Regions from separate parts of the Anaerococcoides asporogena genome, predicted to be linked through region 3. Evidence: predicted binding sites of a transcription regulator. Region 3 holds the regulator's gene; each other region holds the start of a gene.

Region 1 (6,959 bases), 1.7 Mb from region 3:
AGGAAAACATCGGGCAGCTTCTGATCGATCAGCTGCTTAATCAGTTCCGTGTAAAGCACGGAGTCGTATTCTTTCAGGTGATTGTTGTGAATCTTAATGACCCGGTCAGCGCCGTAATGGAAAATCTCGTTGACCTGATTCTGCGGTTCGTCCCCGATGACCACGCCTACGATGTCGTAGTTCAGGTCCGGGCGCTTGGCCACGAGCCGGGTAGCCTCGGAAACCAGTTCGCAGGAAGCTTCAACCAGCTTATGATGCTGGAATTCACACAAAACGAAAATATCTTTGTAGTTCATCTGCCTGCCCCCTAAATAAAGTTCTGCTCGGACAGTACGCTGACAATCCGGTTCTTGGCTTCGCTGGCGTCAATCTTGAGGACTTCAATTTCGGAAGATCTCTGATTGGCGAAGGATCTGAATACCTTGGTGGGAGAACCGGTCAGACCGACTTCCTCCTTGGTCAGGTTCAGCTCCGCGTTGGTAACCCATTTGACTTCTTTATCAAAGGCTTCAAAGATGCCTCCGATGTTCATGTATCTCGGCTTGATGGCGGTTGCCAGCATGGTGATGACGCCGGGCAGCTTCATTTCGATGGTTTCCATGCGATCTTCCAGCGCCTTGATGACGACAATCTTATCCGAAGTCATTTCTTTGACATCCTGCACGTAAGTAACCTGGGGCAGTTCCATTTTGGCTGCTACCTGAGGTCCTACCTGTGCGGTATCTCCGTCAATGGCCTGGCGGCCGCAGACGATGAGGTCATATCCCTTGCCTTCCAGCGCTCTGGCCAGAACGTTGGAGGTTGCCCAGGTATCCGATCCGGCAAAAGCCCGGTCTGTGATCAGGGCACAGTGATCAACGCCCATGGCGTACAGTTCACGCAGCATGCTGACCGCCTGAGGGGGTCCCATGGAGATGACTGTGATTTCGATATTGGGATTCTTGTCCTTCAAACGCAGAACGGCCTCAACACCGGCCAGATCGTCGGGGTTGGTGATGGTGGGAACGCCGGTCCGGATCAGGGTACCGGTATTCTTGTCGACCTGCATTTCCGTGGTATCCGGAACTTGTTTTACTAATACTGCTATTTTCATATCTGCTACCTCATCATGGATCCAGAGATAACCATTCTCTGAACTTCGGACGTACCTTCGTAGATTTCTGTAATCTTGGCATCACGCATCAGGCGTTCCACCGGATACTCCCGGGTGTAGCCGTAACCGCCGAACAGCTGAACAGCCTTGGTGGTAACTTCCATCGCGGTTTCCGATGCGAACAGCTTGGCCATGGCGGCCTCCGTGCTGTACTTTCCGCCCTGATCCTTGACGATGGCGGCGCGATACACCAGCAGTCTGGCAGCGTCAACCTTGGTCTGCATGTCAGCCAGCTGGAACTGTGTGTTCTGGAACTTAGCCAGGGACCGGCCGAACTGCTTGCGCTGCTTGACGTACTCCACCGTTTCGTCGATGGCGCCCTGAGCGATTCCCAGTGCCTGTGCGGCAATTCCGATGCGGCCGCCGTCCAGCGTCTGCATGGCGATCTTAAAGCCCTTGCCCAGTTCGCCCAGGAGGTTTTCCTTGGGTACTCTGACATTGCGGAAAATCAGTTCAGTCGTGGCAGAACCACGAATTCCCATTTTCAGTTCCTTTTTGCCGATGGTGAATCCTTCCATCTCCTTATCCAGGATGAAGGCGCTGATGCCCTTGGTTCCCTGGGTCCGGTCGGTCATGGCGAATACGACATAGATGTCAGCCACTCCGCCGTTGGTGATGAAGATCTTGGATCCGTTCAGCAGGAAGTGGTCTCCCATATCCTGAGCAAAGGACTGCTGCATTGCCGCGTCCGTGCCCGCGTTGGGTTCCGTTAATCCGAAAGCTCCCAGCTTTTCGCCGGAGGCCAGCGGCCGTAAATACTTTTCCTTCTGTTCCGGTGTTCCGAATGCCTCGATGGGCCAGCCTGCCAGTGACGTGTGAGCGGATACGATGACGGCATGCGTGCCGCACTTCTTACCCAGTTCTTCCACACAGATCACATAGCTCAGGTTATCCCCGCCGGCTCCGCCGTATTCCTTGGAGAATGGAATCCCCAGGGCACCGATTTTCGCCAGTTCTCTTACTGTTTCTTCCGGAAACCGCTCTTGTTCGTCGATTTCGTGGGCAATGGGCGCAACTTCCTTCTCCGTGAAGTCACGGATCATCTTTTGCACCAGTGCCTGTTTTTCATTCAACCTAAAGTCCATACAATCACCTCTTAAACGCTCTGCCTCAATGTTAACAAATTGATAATTTACAATCAACCAGCCCCAGTGAAAAAGGGAAATTGCGCATTAATGAACCTCATTTGATATATGTTTGGCAATATTTTGAAGTCCTATCCACCGGTTTTACCTGTCATTTAAACGAATACAGGGCTCGGTTCGGCATCGATTTCAAAAAATCCGCCGATTAAGCGCTGATGCGGACTTTCGGGCCCATGCATAGTCTACATACTATACGGAAAAAATGTATTTTCATGTCAAAGCAGCCCGCGTTGGACGCGGGCTGCTTAAAATTCAATCCTTTATGATCTTTGATCTCATAAACAACGAGAGACGGTTATTTGCTGCATTTTTCCCAGATCGTTGCTACCCCCATGCCGCCGCCGATGCAGAGTGTTGCCAGGCCTTTCCTGGCATCGGTCTTGAGCATTTCATGAACCAGCGTGACGATAATCCGGGCACCGCTGGCTCCTACGGGATGTCCCAAAGCCAGCGCTCCGCCGTTAACATTCACTTTGCTCAGGTCAAAGCCCAGTTCGCGGGCAACGGCGATGGACTGAGCCGAGAAGGCCTCATTCCCTTCAATGAGATCCAGATCCGCAATGTCCAGTCCCGCTTTAGCCAGCGCCTGTCTGGAAGCAGGCACCGGACCGATTCCCATGATCTTGGGATCGACGCCGCCCTGACCCCAGGATACCAGTTTAACCAAGGGCTTGAGCCCGTATTTCTTGACGGCTTCGCCCGAAGCCAGAACTATGGCGGCAGCTCCGTCATTGATGCCTGAGGAATTGCCGGCGGTCACCCGCCCGTCCTTCTTGAAGACGGCAGACAGTCTGCCCAGGGCTTCCATTGAGGTAGCGCGGGGATACTCATCGGTCTTGAAGTCGATGACTTCTTTTTTCACTTTGATTGGGACCGGGACAATTTCATCGTTGAACCGGCCTTCGGCGATGGCCTTGGCTGCCTTCTCCTGGGACTTCAGTGCAAACTCATCCAGTTCGGTCCGGGTGATGCCCCACTGGTCACAGATATTCTCAGCAGTGATGCCCATGTGGTAATCATTGAACACATCGGTCAGGCCGTCGTTGACCATGGTGTCGACCATGGCCGCATTGCCCATGCGGGCTCCCCACCGGGCAGTGGGCACAGCGTAAGGCGCTGCCGACATATTCTCGGTGCCGCCCACCAGAATTACTTCGGCATCACCGGCGTGAATCGCTCGGGCGGCTTCAATCACAGACTTCATGCCTGATCCGCAGACCATGCCCACCGTATAGGCCGGGACTTCTACCGGGATCCCGGCGCCGATGGCAACCTGGCGCGCGACATTCTGCCCCAGGCCAGCCGTCAGGATGCAGCCGAACATTACTTCATCGAGTTGATCTCCGGTCAACCCCGCTCTTTCCAGAGCGGCCTTTGCCACAATGGATCCCAGCTGAGCCGCCGGTACATCCTTGAGACTCCCGCCATAGTTCCCAATTGCCGTTCTGCAGCAGCTTACCAAAAAAATTTCCTTCATTCTCTTCCTCCCCAATCCAATGAAATATATATCCCGGTGCGAAAGCCAGTACCTGCTTCCATCCCACCTGAATGCCAGTCACCAGTGACTTTCAGCCGATTCTCCCAGTGAACTGTGAACGGCTTTTAATCTATTCCTTGTTTCCATCACTAAGTTTGATTATTGTATCACTTCTGACTAACGTTTTCATTATTGATAATATTTTCTCATTTTCCCTATGAATTTCATTATTCGAAATTACAATCCGTTGATTCCAAAGAAGCAATAAAATCTCCTCACCGGTAAGAGACCGGAATTGAGGAAAGATGTTTAATCCAATTCTGATAAAGTCATTGCCTGCATTGCGCATTGTACGCGGATTCCCCCGAATGAACCCGGAATTCTCTGCTGTCCCTTGGAATCAGACAGGTTTTCATATCGGTAAGTATGAATGCACCTGGCAGCTTCCTCTCCTCATGGTTAAAATCTTGACTTTCAAAAGTCAATCCTGTTTCGCAGCATAATTGAATGCTCCCTCCTGATCAACAGAGCGTTCTGTTGATCAGCAAGGGAGCATTTCTGGATTTTATAAAGGGGATAGAACCTTAAGTCAGTCCATTCTTAGGTCCACTGGGGAATGCCAGAGATTCGGTAATCAGCTTATCGATCATCAGGCATATAAGAACTGCCCAGGTCTATTTCCTGAACTGGAATTTGGCTTCATGGCTGGTGCCGTCCTGAAGTACGACAATCAGTTTCTTGCCTGTGCCGCTCCAGCTCTTTTCTGTTTTCCACACATAGATATACTGGTCAGCAATCGGATCGTAGGTCAGCTTGCTGGCACCTGCGGTAACGGTTGTTTCGACTATATCCGTGTCAGCATCTGTATCCACAATAAATGTCATTACCTTGGGATAGCCTTCAGCCATGATATTGAGTCCCATATCGCCACCGAGACTGAACTTAATCGGAATTGCGCTTCCAGCCTTCGCAATGTTTACTTTGGACATATCCACAGGCTGGAAGAAGCCTTTGAAATCGTACTTTACCGTAACGGTAAATGAACCCGTTGCTGTATTGCCAAAGTCATCCTTGGCTGTTACAACAACTGTTGATGTTCCGAGCGGGAACCAGGTTCCGGAATTCTGTGAATATGTGATCTCAACATCCTGGTCCACCAGATCAAAGGCTGTTGCGGGATCATACTGGACCAGGGCTCCGGCAGAACTTACTGCAGTCACTGTAAGATTGCCTGGGACAGTCAGTTCCGGAGGCGTCGTATCAACCACCGTTACCGTGAACGCTGCTGCAGCTTTGTTTCCTGCTGCGTCAGTGGCAGTCAGGTCAACCGTAGTAGTTCCCAGTAGGAACGTTGACCCGGAAATGGGGGCTGCGATTACTTCGACAGCTTCATCCACAAGATCCCAGGCAGTCGGGTTAAAGGTGACAACCGCACCGGAGGGCCCAGTTGCTTCAGCTGTCATGTCATCCGGTACCGTAATGTCAGGAGGCGTTGTATCCTTAACGGTTACCGTAAAGGTCTTGCTGGCGGAGTTGCCTGCCCCATCTGTGGCCGACACCTTTACCGTCGTGGTGCCCAGGGGGAACGTTGACCCGGAAATGGGGCTGCGATTACTTCGACAGCTTCATCCACAAGGTCCCAGGCAGTCGGGTTAAAGATGACAACCGCACCGGAGGGCCCCGTTGCTTCAACTGTGATGTCATCCGGTACCGTAATGTCAGGAGCTGTCGTATCCACGACAGTTATCAGGAATGAATCCGTGGCGGTATTGCCTTTGCTGTCACTAGCTGTCAGGCTGACTGTTGTTGACCCCAATGGGAATTTCGAGCCGGAGGCTGGCATTGCCGTCACGGAAACGGCTCCGTCCACTGCATCCAGGGCTGAGACGGTGAAATCAACGAACGCTCCATCCGGCCCAGTTGCTTCAACAGTCATGTCGGCCGGTTTTGTTATAACTGGCGATGTTGTATCACTTGGCAGATTGTTTGGAACTATAACGGAATACGTCGCTGCCTTACCCATTTCCAGTGGGTCCGTAGTACTTGTATTGGTTATGTCAAACGCTTCTACTGAAAGATCAAACGTCCCAAAGCCTTGGCCGGAGGCTACCGTTACTTTCCCTTTCTCGGAGAATGTTGTGGTAGTTCCCGGTGACTGAGGATCAACTGTAAAGGACTTGGGGGCTGATCCGGTGAAAACCCCATTGTTCAGGGTCCATTCGGTGTAAATCTGAAATGTAGCAGTACCCGTTTGCTTTTTCTTCACCGTGATGTCGATGGTGATTTCTGCTGAATCACCTGGAATCAGGGTTACTCTGTTAAACGGCGCATTAAGATCAACCACGCTGGTATCAAGAGTACTGGCGAACACGCTGGAGACGGAGCTAAAGAAGAACAATGCAGCAGTGAGAAGTGAGAAGTGAGAGTGCGGTACGCATAATTTTTTTCGGCATGTGTGATTCTCCTCCTGTTAATTTGTGAGTCCGTTATGATTCCTTTTCCTTCTAAAAATAATTCCGTCCGATCCCTCCCATTCGTAGAACAACAGCACCTCCAATACCCTTCAAAGCAGAAGAACTATAATTTTAGAATGATTATATCGTGCAACCAACATTATTAATACTATTATTATTTTACTAAAATATTAATTAACGATAGGTTGTAACCGATATAAAAATGATAATTTAGTAATCAACGCTGATTTGATGGTTGACCGGGCTGAGCAGTAAGACCCGATCCTTGTGACCTCTTCTGACACATGCACCAGGGGCACCTCCCGTCGGAGGTGCCCCTGGTGATCATTCATTCTCGTTATTAAGATGGGGAATGCTGTGCGGGTCTTTTATATCCCTTCGCTTTTGGACTGGTAATGCTGGGCCTGGGCCTGGAACAGCCGGCGATAGAGATTGTCGCTTTCCATCAGTTCAGCATGGCCTGCAAAGGCGACGACTTTTCCCTGATCAAGCAGGAGAATCTTGTCGCAGAACAGGGAGGAACTCATCCGATGAGAGATGAAGACGGTGGTTTTGCCTCGGACCATTTGGGCGAAATGCTGGTAGATCTCGCTTTCGGCAAAGGGATCCAGCGCGGCCGTTGGTTCATCCAGGATCATCAGCTGGCCTTCCTTGAGCATACTTCGGGCAATGGCCAGTTTCTGATTTTCTCCGCCGGAAAAGTCAATGCC
Region 2 (6,959 bases), 1.6 Mb from region 3:
CACCGCTTCCACGTCATTGGTGGTTCGGGTGATGAGCCGCCCCGCGCTGGTTTTATCCAGATAGCTCAGAGGAAAGAGCTGAATCGAGGTAAAGACGGTTTCGCGGAGCTTGCGTGCCACCAGCTGTCCGACCTTGGTGATCAGCAGCACCTGGAAGTAGAAGGCCGCCATGCCCAGGATCATGATGGCCATGTAGATGAGTGCCATGCCCCACAGCGGGAGCCCCTGGGAGCTGACCAGACGGCGGGCCACCAGGTACTCGTCCGTGATGATCTTGATGAACCAGGGCTTAAGCAGCGTTGTCAGATTCACCAGCACGATCAGGAGGCCGATCACGATGACCTGGACCAGGTGGGGCTTCAGGTAGCCGAGCAGACGGACAAAGGCGCCAGAGCCATCAGGCGTCGGCTTCTTCGGTGTCTTTGATTCGGTCTTTGTACTGTGAGTTGTAGATGTCAAAGTAGAGTCCCCTCCTTTCCAGCAGTTCCTCATGAGTGCCCCGCTCCCGAATGGTGTGTTCATCCAGAACCAGGATTTCGTCACAAGCCATCACCGCGGAGATGCGATGGGCCACGATGACGGTGGTGCGGTCGGCCCGCAGCTTGCGCAGCCTGGCCAGAATCTTGGCTTCGGTGACCGTATCCACCGCCGACAGGGCGTCGTCCAGGATCAGGATCATCGGATGGCGGATCAGCGCCCGGGCGATGGAGATGCGCTGCTTCTGGCCGCCGGAGAGATTAACCCCCCGCTCGCCCAGGATCGTATCATAGCCGTCCGGGAGCCCTGCGATGCTCTTGTTGATGTGGGCGTCCTTGGCCGCCTGGATCACCTGATCCCGGGTGTAGATGTCCTTGAAGAACCGGATGTTGGCGTCAATGGTGTCATGGAACAGGAAGTTGTCCTGGGGCACATAGCCGATGTGGTCCAGCAGGACCGGCAGGGTGTAATCGTTGATGTCCTGGCCGTCCAGGAAAATTTTTCCGTCTGGCACGTTGTAGACCTTCATCAGCAGGTTGACCAGGGTGGTTTTGCCTGACCCGGTCTCCCCCAGAATGCCCAGGGACTTGCCGTTGGGCAGGTGGATCGTCAGATCCCGCAGCACCGGCACCTCGGTTCCCGGATACATGAAATCCAGATCCACGATATCGATCTGACCCGTCTTCATGTCCGCGGCCAGGCCGCTGCCGTCCGTGATTTCGTGGGGATAGTCCAGCAGTTCATCCAGCCGCCCCATGGAGGCCATGCCGCGCTGAATCACGTTGATGATCCGTCCGATGAACATAACCGGAATCAGCATCATGTTCAGGTAATTGGCCACGGCGGTGAAATCGCCCAGGCTGATGGTTCCGTTCACCACCAGAGGACCGCAGACCATGAAGAACAGACCGTAGCTCACGGCAAAGCCGGCCTGAACCATGGGGTTAAGCAGTCCGGATACCCGAACCATGGACAGGTTGCGCAGGGCCATGGTCTGAGAAAGATCCATGAACCGCTCCATCTCCTGATCTTCCTGGACGTAGGCTTTAATAACCCGGATGCCGTTGATGTTCTCATTGACCCGGTCCGAGATGGAACCGAAGGCTTCCTGCACCTTGCGGAACCGAGCCCGGATCTGCTTGCCCAACAACACCATGGCCACAACAACCACAGGAATCGGCGCCAGGATATGGAAGGTCGTCCATCCCCCCAGGCGCTGCACCATGCCCAGGGTTGAGATCGAGATCATGGCAAAGCCGTTGATGGACATGATCAGGGCCGGCCCGAAGGCCATGCGCACCGCGTTGACATCGTTGATGTTGTAGGCGATCAGATCGCCGGTCTTGCGCTTGTTGTAGAAGGACTGGGACAGCTCCTGGAAGTTGGAGAACACCAGCGCCGACAGCTCCCGCTGCAGTTTGCGGGCATTTCCCACAATCAGATAGCGCCAGACATAGGCCCCGGCAAAGGAAATCAGCGCCACGGCGATGAGCGGATAGATAAAGCGGGACAGTCCGGCCCAGTCCGCACCGCCCGATGCCAGATAATCCGTCGCGTCCCCGACGTATTCCGGGTAGTACAGCCGGATCCGGGTGGAGATCAGCATCAGCGCGATACCCGCCAGATAGCTCCAGGCATTTTTACGGAAAAACTCCCGCAGAAATTTTCTTCCCATGTAGTTCACCTCTTTCATACACTCCCCATTATACCGACCCCTTCCAAGAGTATTCTGCAAAACCATACAGTTTTCCGAAAAGAGAAACACTAATTCCGAGAGCAAAGCCGGGACCATCGGCCCCGGCTTTCGGTTGAATTCTGTTCTGAGATACGGTCAGATTATTTGGCTCCTGCCGCGTTCTGTCCGGCGATCCGGCCGAAGACGTTGATATCAGCCAGGGCATTGCCGCCCAGACGGTTGGTGCCGTGAATGCCGCCCGTGACTTCTCCGGCTGCGTACAGACCGGGGATGGCCTTGCCGTCCTGATCGAGCACATGAGCCTGAGCATCGATGGTGATGCCGCCCATGGTGTGGTGAACGGTCGGGACGCGGGCTCCGGCGTAGAACGGAGCGGTGTCGAGCTTCTTGTCGAACAGCGTCCGGCCGAACTCGTCCTTGGCGCCGTCAACGGCTTTGTTGAAGTCCTCAACGGATTTCACGAAGGCAGCGGGATCCACGCCGATCTTTCCAGCCAGCTCTTCCAGGGTTTCGCCCTTGAAGGCGCGTCCGGCTGCGACCAGATCATCAATGGATTCGTTGAAGTTGTTGATGGTGTCGCCGGTGGGATAGGAGTTCTTGTCGACGATGACCCACATGTAGGAGTCCGTCTGTTCCATCAGCGCCTTGGTCATGACATCGCGCCGGGCCCCTTCATCCACAAACCGCTTGCCTTCCTTGTTGACGAAAATCCGGTTCTGCACGCCCTGCTCAATGTTGCCGCTGAGGGATCCGGTCTCCGGGTCGCCCATGGGCAGAAGCTGAATGTATTCCATTCCGGTAAAGCCGGCATTGACCTTTTCCGCCATGGCGATTCCGTCGCCGGTGGCTCCGGTGTGGTTGGTGGTCTTGATGTTGGTCAGATCCGGCCACAAGGAAGTATTGTACTTATTGCGCATTTCCACATTGGCGCCAAATCCGCCGGTGGCGATTATGACGCCCTTGGAAGCCCGGACGGTGACCTTGCCGGTCTTGCCCTGAGCGATGACGCCAACGATCTTGCCGCCTTCCATGATCAGATCTTCGGCCTTGGTATCCAGCAGCACTTCGATGTCGGCCTTGTTCTTTTCGATGTAGTCCTCATAGGTCTGGACAAATCCGGTGCCCAGCGGTTTCTCTGGCTTGTGCGCCCGGCTCCACAGACCGCCCAGAACGGTGAAGATATAGTCTTTGAACAGCATGCCCTTGGCTTCCAGCCACTCGATGGTGGGATAGGTGTTTTCACACAGGACATCGATCAGCTCCGGATTGCCCTTTTTGTCTCCGCCCAGATAGGTCTGCAGCTTGTGCATGGAGGGAGAGTCAAACAGCGTGGTCTTCTTGGAGTCCGTGTATTCCTTCCATTCCTGCTTCAGGGTTTCCTGCCAGGTTTTGACCTTGGCATCGTCAAAGGTCATTTCCAGAATGCCTTCCACCGTCTTTTTCTCCAGGTCAGTCATCGTCAGAGCTGCCTGGCGCTTGGGATCCGCCGCATTGTAGGCCGCTCCGGAAATGATGGTGTTTCCACCCAGTCGGGACATCTTTTCCAGAACAATGACTTTCGCGCCGTTTTCATGGGCTGACATGGCCGCCGATAAGCCGGCGCCGCCGCCGCCAATGATCACGACATCCGTCGTCTTCTCAACATCGCCGGTAGTCCCCCCGGGTCCGGCCGTCTTGTTCTTGAGAGCTTCAATGTCTGCGCCGGCACTGGTCAGGGCAGCCGTTACCGCTTCCAGGATTCCTTTGCTGGAGTAAGTCGCGCCGGACACCGCATCCACTTTCAGGGTTGTGCCGGACTTGATCAGCGCCACGATGCTCTCAATGGCCTTATCGCCGACACCCTCCGTCTCCGTCTGCTCCACCTTGATATCCGTAATCGCCGTCTCCGACAGCGTTACTTCCACCTTGATCGGTCCGTGGAAGCCTTCTGCTTCTCCCTTGTAAGTACCCGGCTTGAACTTAATCTCACCGGTTGGGGCGGTCGTTGCCGGCGGGGTGGTTGAGGGAGTAGTGGTCGCCACTGCTGTGGTAGTCGGTGCCGCTGTTCCAGCCGGTGTGGTGGTAGGTGGTGTTGTCGCACAAGCCGCCAGACCGGCGGTCATCAGACCAGCCACCATCAGGCTCATCACTCGCTTTTTCAGATTCATCTTCTTTCATCCTTAACACGACCGTATGTGATATTGTTTTCACGTATAATTATACATTTGTCAATACATCAATACAATGGAACGGCTTCATTTGATAAGTATTGTCAATGTTTTTTCAGAACCAAAGGAATAGTTAGCATCCCACTCTCATGAATATTATTGCATATCCCAGCCTCCATCCCTCCCCTCAGTCCATAAGACTTCCGCCCGGTGATGCGGTCCCTTCATTCCGTGAATCTTTTCCCCGTGAACCAGACCCTTGGTTCCGTGAATCAGGAAAATGATGATAAATAAAAAAAGCACCCGGGTTGGGTGCTTTTTTCAGGGTGAATAGAATCAGTTGCCATTGATTCGACTTCGTACTAACAGAATAACAAATGGAGAACAAAGATTCGAGAGGTAAATGTAAATCTTTTGATAACATTTTGTTATATTTTTGTTAACGAAAGAACTGAATCTTGTTTAACCGTTGCTACGACTCACTTTTTCTTGATTTCAGTTCAAATGTTAATTTTTTATGAATGAGCGCTGCTCTTGCCGCTGGTGACGATGCCCACTTTGCCGTCCACGGTGATCATGGTGCCGTCCTTGAGGCGATGGGTGGCTTCGCGGGCAGCGTACACAATCGGGATCTCCATCTTCAGTACTTCGATGGTGACTTCCGGGCTGATGGATTCCGCTTCCACGACGACGCCTTCGGCTTCATGCAGATGGGGCAGGTAGTCCGGAATCAGATCATGGACTACCAAAATGGAACCGGCTTCGACCCGATTTTCCGCTTCCAGGGGAGAGTGCACGATGGTGGCAATGCCGGAGACCTGGCGCTTGATGGGCTCAAGTCCCTTGCCTTCCAGGAGGACATCCCCGATGATGTGGATCTTCATCATATTGGTGGAGCCCTTAAAGTTAACCGGAATGCCGGCGGAAATGACGACCAGGTCCCCGTCCTGAACAAAGCCCTGAGCTTTGGCTGCGGCTGTCGTCTTTTCGATCAGTTCATCGGTGGACTCAAAGGTCTCGGATACGATGGGATAAACACCCCAGGTACAGGCCAGCTTTCGGGCCACTGCTTCCACGGGGGTTACCGCAATGATGGTGGACTTGGGCCGGAACTTGGCAATGTTGCGGGCGGTTGAACCGCTGGTGGTTCCGGTAATGATGGCTTTGGTTTCCAGCTTGTTGGCGGTGGTGCAGACCGCGGCGGAAATAGCGGACTGAACTGTATTGGTCTGGTTTTTCAGCAGCTGGGTCAGCAGGTTATTGTAGTTGATCTGAGACTCAGTGGCCAGGGCGATATCCGCCATGGTCTGAACCGCTTCCACCGGCCATTCGCCGGAGGCGGTTTCACCGGAAAGCATCACGGCGTCGGAACCATCCATGATGGCATTGGCGACGTCTGAAACCTCAGCCCGGGTCGGACGAGGATTGCGCACCATGGAGTCGAGCATCTGAGTAGCGGTGATCACGGGCTTCCCGGCCGCATTGCATTTTTGAATGATCATCTTCTGGATCATAGGCACCCGCTCGATGGGAATTTCCACCCCCATGTCGCCACGTGCCACCATGATGCCGTCAGAGTACTTGATGATCTCATCAACGTTTTCCACGCCTTCTTCATTCTCGATCTTGGAATAGATGTGGATGTGGGAAGCATTCAGCTCGTGGAGCACCTTGCGGATCTCCAGAACATCGGAGCCCTTGCGGATAAAAGAAGCGGCGATAATGTCCACGCCAAACTCCGCGCCAAAGGCCAGGTCTTTCTTGTCCTGTTCAGTCAGAGCCGGCAGATTGGTTTTGACGCCGGGCAGATTCGAGCTTTTGCGGTTGCTGATCTCTCCGGTGTTGCGCACAATGGTTTTCACCTCATTGCCGACAATCGCCGTAACCTCCAGATCAACCAGACCGTCATTGAGCAGAATATGCTTGCCCGGTTCCATGACTTTGGCCAGATCCTTGTAGGTGACGGCAAAGCGGGTTTCATCCCCGAGGAAATCCTCACCGCCGACCACTGTAACTTCCGTGCCTTCCTGCAGGATCACCTTGCCGTTCTTGAAGTCCCGGGCCCGGATCTCCGGTCCCTTGGTGTCGAGAAGGATGGCGTAGTTGAGATGCTTCTCCCCAGCCACCTTGCGCACCCGCTCCATGGTGGCGCGGTGGGAGTCATGGTTGCCGTGGGAAAAGTTATGGCGGGAAACATTCATCCCCGAATCAAACAATTTTCCGATCATTTCTTCGGAATCCGTTGCCGGTCCGATGGTACAGACAATCTTGGTTTTTCTTAACATAGGTTCTCCTTCGCTTCTTAAGATATTTCCTGGGCGATGGTCAAAAGCTTCTCATCAAAGACATTCTCCATGGCCAGGGCTTCGTGGATATCCATGTCGATGATGTGATTATCCCGAATTCCGACGACCCGGCTGGTTTTCCCTTCCATCAGCAGTTCCACCGCCCGATGGCCGAACTTGGCCGCCAGGATGCGGTCCGCCGAAGAGGGCGATCCGCCGCGCTGGATGTGACCCAGTACCGTGATCCGGGTCTCCAGACCCGTCACTTCCTCGATTTCTTCCGCCATTTCCTTGGCTCCGCCGACGCCCTCCGCCATGACGATGAGGTAGTGGTGCTTGTCCCGGGAACGCCCC
Region 3 (6,959 bases):
CATGGTGCTGTCGGATAAAGTCGGCCGGATAGCCGGTCAGTTCAGCGGTTTCAGCAACGGGAAGGTGTCTGGCACTGACAAGGGCTCTCGCGGTAGGAGCATGATTGATCAGCTCCAGTGCGATATTCAATAATTTGTTGCGATCGGAAAACGCCGTCTCCTGATCGCAAAGTGTTCGCAGCGAAATCCTGAATTCTGACAGCTCAGACAGGAAGCTCCGGATATCCTTACGCAGACGGCCGCGGTCTCCCTCGGTCTGTTCAGCCGCTTTGATCCTCTCGGTGAAGACGTAGCGGATGTTCTGCTGTTTATTCATTTTTAATCACCATAATCATTATACGGGGAATCCCTGGCAAATACACCACAAATTCGAAGAAAGCGTTCATAGGAACGGATCTTGCGATGAAATCCTCAATCAGACTGACGAGGAATGGCAGCCGGCGGAGAGGGGCGCGTCTTCGGCTGTTCTCGTGTTGAGGCGGGAGCGGAGGCCGGATTCGGGCGTAGTATGTGAGCCGTCGTTGGGGAAGTGACAACCTCAGGGAATAAAATAAGTTTACAGCAATGGTGATGTGTATTATAATCTCCCTGAGTAGTTATTACAGAAAGGTTACAGCCATGAAAAACCGGAATGCGCTTTATCGAATGTCAGCTCTGGCGTTGGCTCTGATTCTATTTATGATCGGGGTCTTTTTGTGGTTTCATTTTAGAACTCCGGCTTCTTCATCGGCTCGTATGGTTGATCAGAAGTTGGCAGGTCAGGTAGAACAAAAGTGGGAATTTTATACCGTTGCTTCTGCCGCCGAGCTGAAAGGTGGCGTGATGATTTACCCGGATGATCACGAGGATCCGCTGGAGTACGAGTCACTGGCTCAAACTCTGGCCCGGCATGGATTCGAGGTTCGCGTAGCCAAGTATCCCATGGGACTGGCCAGGCTGTCCCGGTCGGACCGAAAAGATTTCTTTGACAGTTCCAGCCAGACAGGCTGGGTAGCGATCGGACTGGGCAGCGGAGCGGAAAAAGCCTGCATCGCAGCGGATCGTTCGGAACGGGTGGCGGGACTGATCCTCATCGGCGGCTGCTCCAGTCAGGCAAATCTCAATGACAATGATGTCAAGATCGTTTTATATCAGCTGGCTGATAGACAGTCCAGCGAAAATACCATAGAGGAAATCAAAGGGAAACTCCCAACCGATACTGTCTATCTGACTGCCCCGAACCGGGAGAGCGTCCTTGCCGAGCTGACCACCGGAGAAGACTCCCTTCTGGCTGACTCAGACTTTGATCTTGCCGAACAGATCCGCCATATGCTGGTTTCAAAAATAACCAGCTCGAAGAATCGGGATTAGGAATAAAGGATTCATTATCAGATATCATTCTTTCGGCGTACTGCCGTTTGTGTTTCCCTTCATTTTCTTCAGTTAAAGAATAGTCCTGAACGGGCAAACGGGGAGGCATCAATCATCAAAACAGGCAGGAAAGCCTGTTTTTTGTTGGCTTATCATAAAGAAAATGTAAAAAGTTAGGTTTTTTAGCAAAGTTTTCGAAAAAAACGGCTCAATCATAAATTCTGTGGGATGGTGGATTCCTTACGTACGTTTTACGACTCATATCGAATAACTTGAGGAAGAAGTATTCATCATCTGGATAGCCATACCCTTGTCGACGTAATGTCTTAATCTTGTTGTTGATCCCCTCGATTTGACCATTCGAAATACGGTAGGTCGCATAAGCTATAATCCCTTCAAAATGTCTGTCCATCAGGCGCCCAAACCACTGCAGGTGCTTATTCTCCGAGGCATAGCATACTTCCATGACCTCCGTGATCAGACTAGCCATTTCCGGCTCACTGGCGGCCTTGTACGCCTCCGAGAGCATCTCTTTGACGAGGTCAACTGTGAACAGAAGCTGGTTCTCCTGGATGAGCTGGTCGTACTTCTCCTCACTGCCAGGACGACGCGTGATCTCTGCCCTTTGGAAGAGCGTACCGCCCTTGGACAAGGGTTTGCCCTCCGCGGCCTCCCGGTCTTTGCGCTGCAGCGTCTTCCGAGAAGACATCAGGATATAGCGGGTCCTCTTGAGGGACTCAGCAGCTTTGTACTCACCCACCGCCTGAAGACGCCTCTGTTCGTCTTTGCGCACTTCAGCGACCACTTTGTCATTGAAATTCTTGATGATGTGGAAATGGTCGAAGACCGGCTGGATGTGGGGGCACTTTTCCTCAAAGGCTTCTTGGAAGTCTGAGTTCATGTCCGAGGCGACTGCTTCAACACCGTCCATCCACTCGAGACCGACGTGCTCAATGAAGTCATAGACGACCTGCTTGCGCTTGCCATGGGCGATCCAGAGGATATGGCCAGTCTCTATGTCGATGATGTGGGTGGCGTACTGGTGGCCTCGGTGAAGCTTGAATTCGTCGATACTGAGGTACTTTGCCTGCCTCTGGGGCTTGGTGAGCTTGCCGTCCAGGGTGTACATTTCCTCCAGGCGTTTCAAGTCGATCGCTTTGACTGTGTTCTTGCCAAGACCAGTAATCTCAGCGACTTGCTTGAGGTTGTAGGTTCCGATGGCGAGAAGGTCCCTGGTGTATTGCAAAAGTGGTTGCGAGATCCGATGACCTTGTGCCTGAAAGGGCACCTGTTGGACCTTGGTGATCCCGCAGGTTGGGCACAGTAACTGATTCTTGCCGAACTCCAGGGACGTATAAGTGTGCCCGAAGTTCAGGTGCCAGAGACTGCATGAGGACGTATTGTTAATGTGCATGAAGCCCCCGCAGTTGGGGCAGGCGCGATCGGTGTCATCTAGCTTGAGGACTCCATGAAACTGAATCACACTTTTACCGGAAACGGCAGTATGCTGTGAACTATGCGTATTAGTAAACCCAATAAGAGACGAAGGGATGTGCAGATAATTTTGGGAATCAGTGATTGTATTAGCTTGTTCATCCTGTGTATAATTCATTCAGAGCCTCCGCTGTGTTTGGATTTGTACATCCGTCCAGATGCATTTCCATCATAGCGCGGGGCTCGTTCTATTATCAAATGTTATGCCGGTTTGGGGAATGGATCTAGTCGGTCAATCCCACAGAATTTGTGATTGACCCAAAAAAACTATTAATCATTTACGCCAGCTATGTTAATATATTTACAAGAATGTTAAAAACATAAATAAGAAAGAGTATGAGGATAAAATATGGACAAGAAAAAAAGAATCTCAATGGCCGTTATCAAACGCATGCCAAGATATTACCGCCATCTCGCTGAACTGCTCCGTAATGACGTAGATCGCATTTCTTCCAAGGAACTCAGCGAGAAAATAGGCTTCACCGCATCTCAGATCCGCCAGGACTTCAACAACTTCGGCGGATTTGGCCAGCAGGGTTATGGTTATAATGTCCGGGAGCTCTTCACCGAAACAGGCAAGATCCTGGGACTGGACAAAAGCTACAAAACCGTCATCGTCGGCGCCGGCAATATTGGACAGGCCATCGCCAACTATACCCGATTCGATAAGTTCGGATTTGATTTAAAAGCCATTTTCGATGCCAATCCCAAACTGATCGGTTTACAGATCAGGGATGTGGAGATTCTCGACATCGACCTCATGGACGAATTCCTGACCAAAAACCAGATTGATATTGGGATCATCTGTGTTCCCACTTCTGTCGCGCAAAAAGCGGTAGATACACTGGTCAGGGGCGGAGTCAAAGGGGTCTGGAATTTCGCGCCGATTGACATTCAGGTTCCCAAAGAAATCGCATTGGAGTCAGTCCATCTGTCGGACTCCTTGCTGACCCTGGTATATCTGATGAATGACAAGGTCAAGGAACGGGAAAAGAAGGAAAAGAAATCAAAATAAACTGCCGACTCCCGGATTTCGGTGATTGTCTGGTGGGATGATTTAAACGGCCGGTTCCCTGCGGATGGAACCCGGCCGTTTTTTGGACTGCAGCAGAATTTCGGTTGAGATTCCTCAAAAGTCGGTTATTTATAAAAAAGCCAGATTTGCATTATGGGAAAGTTTAGTACCTGAATTTTTAAAAAAGAGAAAAAATGGGAACTAAATCTCATTTTTTCTACTAATCTATAAAATAACAATGAAAACTTTTAAAAAGGGACTATGATAAATCTTGTCAATCGGTATAATTAAGAATAGTGAATTAAAAAACTTCGAATAATTTGTTAAAATATTATACAGAGGTGATTAAGGGATGTACAAAATATTAAGTAAAAAAGTCCTGGCCGATGGTATCTATTGGATGGATATCGAAGCCAAGCGTGCAGCGAAGGCTGCCAAGCCCGGCCAGTTTCTGATTGTCAGACTCGATGAAAAAGGGGAAAGAATCCCACTGACCGTCTGCGACATTGACAAGGAAAGGGGATCCATTGCCATTGTTTACCAGGTACTGGGTGACTCCACCAAGCGCATGGCCGCCATGGAAGAAGGGGATTATTTCCACGACGTAGTCTGCCCGCTGGGAAGACCCTCAGAATTAGTAGATATGAGCGATGAAGAGCTGTCCAAGCTCAATATCCTCTTTATTGCCGGCGGTGTTGGCACCGCTCCGGTTTATCCTCAGGTTAAGTACCTGAAGGACCGCGGATTCCCTGCTGATGTTATCATCGGTACCAAAACCCACAACACACTGATTATGGAAGAAGAAATGAAAGCCGTTGCCAAGGAATTGTTTGTCTGCACAGATGATGGTTCCTATGGATTCAATGGTATGGTTACTGCCATGTTCAATGAGCTCGTGGACAACCGCGGCAAGAAATATGACATGGTCATTGCCATTGGGCCGATGATCATGATGAAGTTCGCTGCCAGAGAAACCCTCAAGCGCGGAATTCATACCATTGTTTCCCTCAACCCCATCATGGTCGATGGAACGGGCATGTGCGGCGCCTGCCGTGTCACTGTTGGCGATAAAGTAAAATTCGCCTGCGTGGATGGTCCTGAATTCGACGCCGCTCTGATCAACTTTGATGAAGCGATGAGACGGCAGAGCATGTACAAGACCCAGGAAGGTCAGAAGACGCTCAGACATGAGGAAGGAGCCAGCCACAAGAGCAGCGGCTGCGCGGAAGGAGAGACAAAGTAATGCTGAAAAAAGAAAGAGTACCCGTAAGAGAACAGGCTCCGGAGATTCGTGCGACGAATTTTGAAGAAGTTTGCTATGGCTACAACATGGAAGAAGCCATGTCCGAAGCAGAACGCTGCCTGAACTGCAAGGTTCCGCGCTGCGTGGGCGCCTGCCCGGTTGCCATCAATATCCCTGCCTTCATTCAGGAAGTCAAGAAGGGCAACATTGAAGAAGCCGGACGGATTATCTCCCAGGATTCCGCTCTGCCCGCAGTGTGCGGACGCGTCTGTCCCCAGGAAACCCAGTGTGAGGGTTCCTGTATTGTCGGTATTCGCAGCATCCCGGTCGCGATCGGAAAGCTCGAGCGGTTTGTGGCTGACACCAACCGGAAAAACGGCGTAACCTTTGATGAAAAGGAACCAAGCAACGGAATCAAGGTCGGAGTCATCGGATCAGGCCCTGCCGGTCTGACCGCTGCCGGAGACCTGGCCAAAAAAGGCTATGATGTTACCATTTTCGAAGCCCTGCATGAACCGGGCGGAGTCTTGGTATACGGTATCCCTGAATTCAGACTGCCCAAGGAAGAAGTTGTCGCATCCGAAGTGGAAGGCGTCAGACGTCTTGGCGTGAAGATCGAAACCAACGTAATCATCGGCCGGACTGTTTCCATCGACGAACTGATGGAAGAAGAAGGCTTCAAGGCATTCTTCATCGGTTCAGGCGCCGGTCTCCCCAAATTCATGGGCATCCCCGGTGAAAACGCCAATGGCGTGGCATCCGCCAATGAATTCCTGACCCGGAGCAACCTGATGCGTGCCTACGATAAGGATTCTGATACTCCAATCATGATCGGCAAGCGCTGTGTCACTGTTGGTGGCGGAAACGTCGCCATGGACTCTGCCAGAACCGCTCTTCGCCTTGGCTCAGAGTCTGTTATAGTCTACCGCCGGTCCAAGGAAGAACTCCCTGCCCGTGCGGAAGAAGTCCATCACGCCATCGAGGAAGGCGTTCAGTTTGAACTCCTGACCAATCCGGTGGAAATCCTCGTCGACGAGAAGGGCTGGGTCAAGGGCCTGCGCTGCGTTCGGATGGAACTGGGCGAACCGGATGCTTCCGGCAGAAGACGTCCCGTAGAAGTTCCCAACAGTGAGTTTGACATCGAGTGTGATACGGTCATTATGGCCTTGGGTACTTCACCCAATCCGCTGATTTCAACCACCACAAAGGGACTGGAAATCAACAAGCATCAGTGCCTCATCACCAATGAAGAGACCGGAGAAACCACCAGACCCGGAATCTTTGCCGGCGGCGATGCCGTTACCGGTGCAGCTACCGTTATTCTGGCCATGGGTGCAGGTAAGAATGCTGCCGCCGGAATGGACAAGTACCTGAAGGAAACCTATCTCAACAAATAAATCAGAAGGGTCAGACCTTCCTCTAAATTCTTTCTCCGGATTGAGTCTGATCCATGAAAAAGGCTGTACCAGCATTGCTGGTACAGCCTTAATTTCATGGATTTATTCTGCCTGTCTGGGTAATAGGCTTAATAACCGTTCTCTTTTGCTCCGTGAACTGCCTGATCATGAGTAAAGCCCTCAAATTCGAGCTGTTTAATCAGCCCGCTGCGGGAGAATGACATCAAATCCAAATAATTAGCTGCCTTGAGCACAGCCTGCTCATACCAATCTGCTCCGCAATTGTCTACGCCGTATTTAGCCTGAGTGTCGGTAAAGCCTTCAAACTTCAACTGTTTTTTTAATCCGCTTTTCGAAAAGGCTGAGAACTCCAGATAGTCCAGAGCTTTTTGTTTTGCCTGTGCGGACCAGTCAGCTCCGCAGTTTTTTGCGCCGTAAACTGCTTCATCATTTGAGTAAC

Evidence for each region. The regulator Rex, encoded in region 3, represses fermentation and respiration genes when NADH is low (regulators of the CRP and FNR family bind a similar motif). The targets are predictions, from matches to a motif close to ATTGTTAANNNNTTAACAAT.
Region 1: a site for Rex is predicted at 2,339-2,358, ahead of P6M73_RS04560 (acyl-CoA dehydrogenase). Genes of this name have one in related genera too.
Region 2: a site for Rex is predicted at 4,366-4,385, ahead of P6M73_RS04065 (flavocytochrome c). Genes of this name have one in related genera too.

The regions. Positions count from the first base shown of each region.
Region 1 is NZ_CP120965.1:959,171-966,129, reverse strand. Features, by position in the region: gene P6M73_RS04570 (electron transfer flavoprotein subunit alpha/FixB family protein) at 1-296, opposite strand, end outside; gene P6M73_RS04565 (electron transfer flavoprotein subunit beta/FixA family protein) at 308-1,093, opposite strand; gene P6M73_RS04560 (acyl-CoA dehydrogenase) at 1,099-2,238, opposite strand; gene P6M73_RS04555 (acetyl-CoA C-acetyltransferase) at 2,594-3,775, opposite strand; gene P6M73_RS04550 (PxKF domain-containing protein) at 4,450-5,334, opposite strand; gene P6M73_RS04545 (HYR domain-containing protein) at 5,337-6,119, opposite strand; gene P6M73_RS04540 (ABC transporter ATP-binding protein) at 6,618-6,959, opposite strand, start outside.
Region 2 is NZ_CP120965.1:855,553-862,511, reverse strand. Features, by position in the region: gene P6M73_RS04075 (ABC transporter ATP-binding protein) at 1-459, opposite strand, end outside; gene P6M73_RS04070 (ABC transporter ATP-binding protein) at 398-2,152, opposite strand; gene P6M73_RS04065 (flavocytochrome c) at 2,314-4,320, opposite strand; gene pyk (pyruvate kinase) at 4,836-6,605, opposite strand; gene pfkA (6-phosphofructokinase) at 6,623-6,959, opposite strand, start outside.
Region 3 is NZ_CP120965.1:2,970,017-2,976,975, reverse strand. Features, by position in the region: gene P6M73_RS13660 (hypothetical protein) at 1-316, opposite strand, end outside; gene P6M73_RS13655 (alpha/beta hydrolase) at 619-1,350, shown strand; gene P6M73_RS13650 (ISL3 family transposase) at 1,559-2,962, opposite strand; gene P6M73_RS13645 (redox-sensing transcriptional repressor Rex) at 3,194-3,859, shown strand; gene P6M73_RS13640 (sulfide/dihydroorotate dehydrogenase-like FAD/NAD-binding protein) at 4,212-5,102, shown strand; gene gltA (NADPH-dependent glutamate synthase) at 5,102-6,499, shown strand; gene P6M73_RS13630 (Ltp family lipoprotein) at 6,628-6,959, opposite strand, start outside.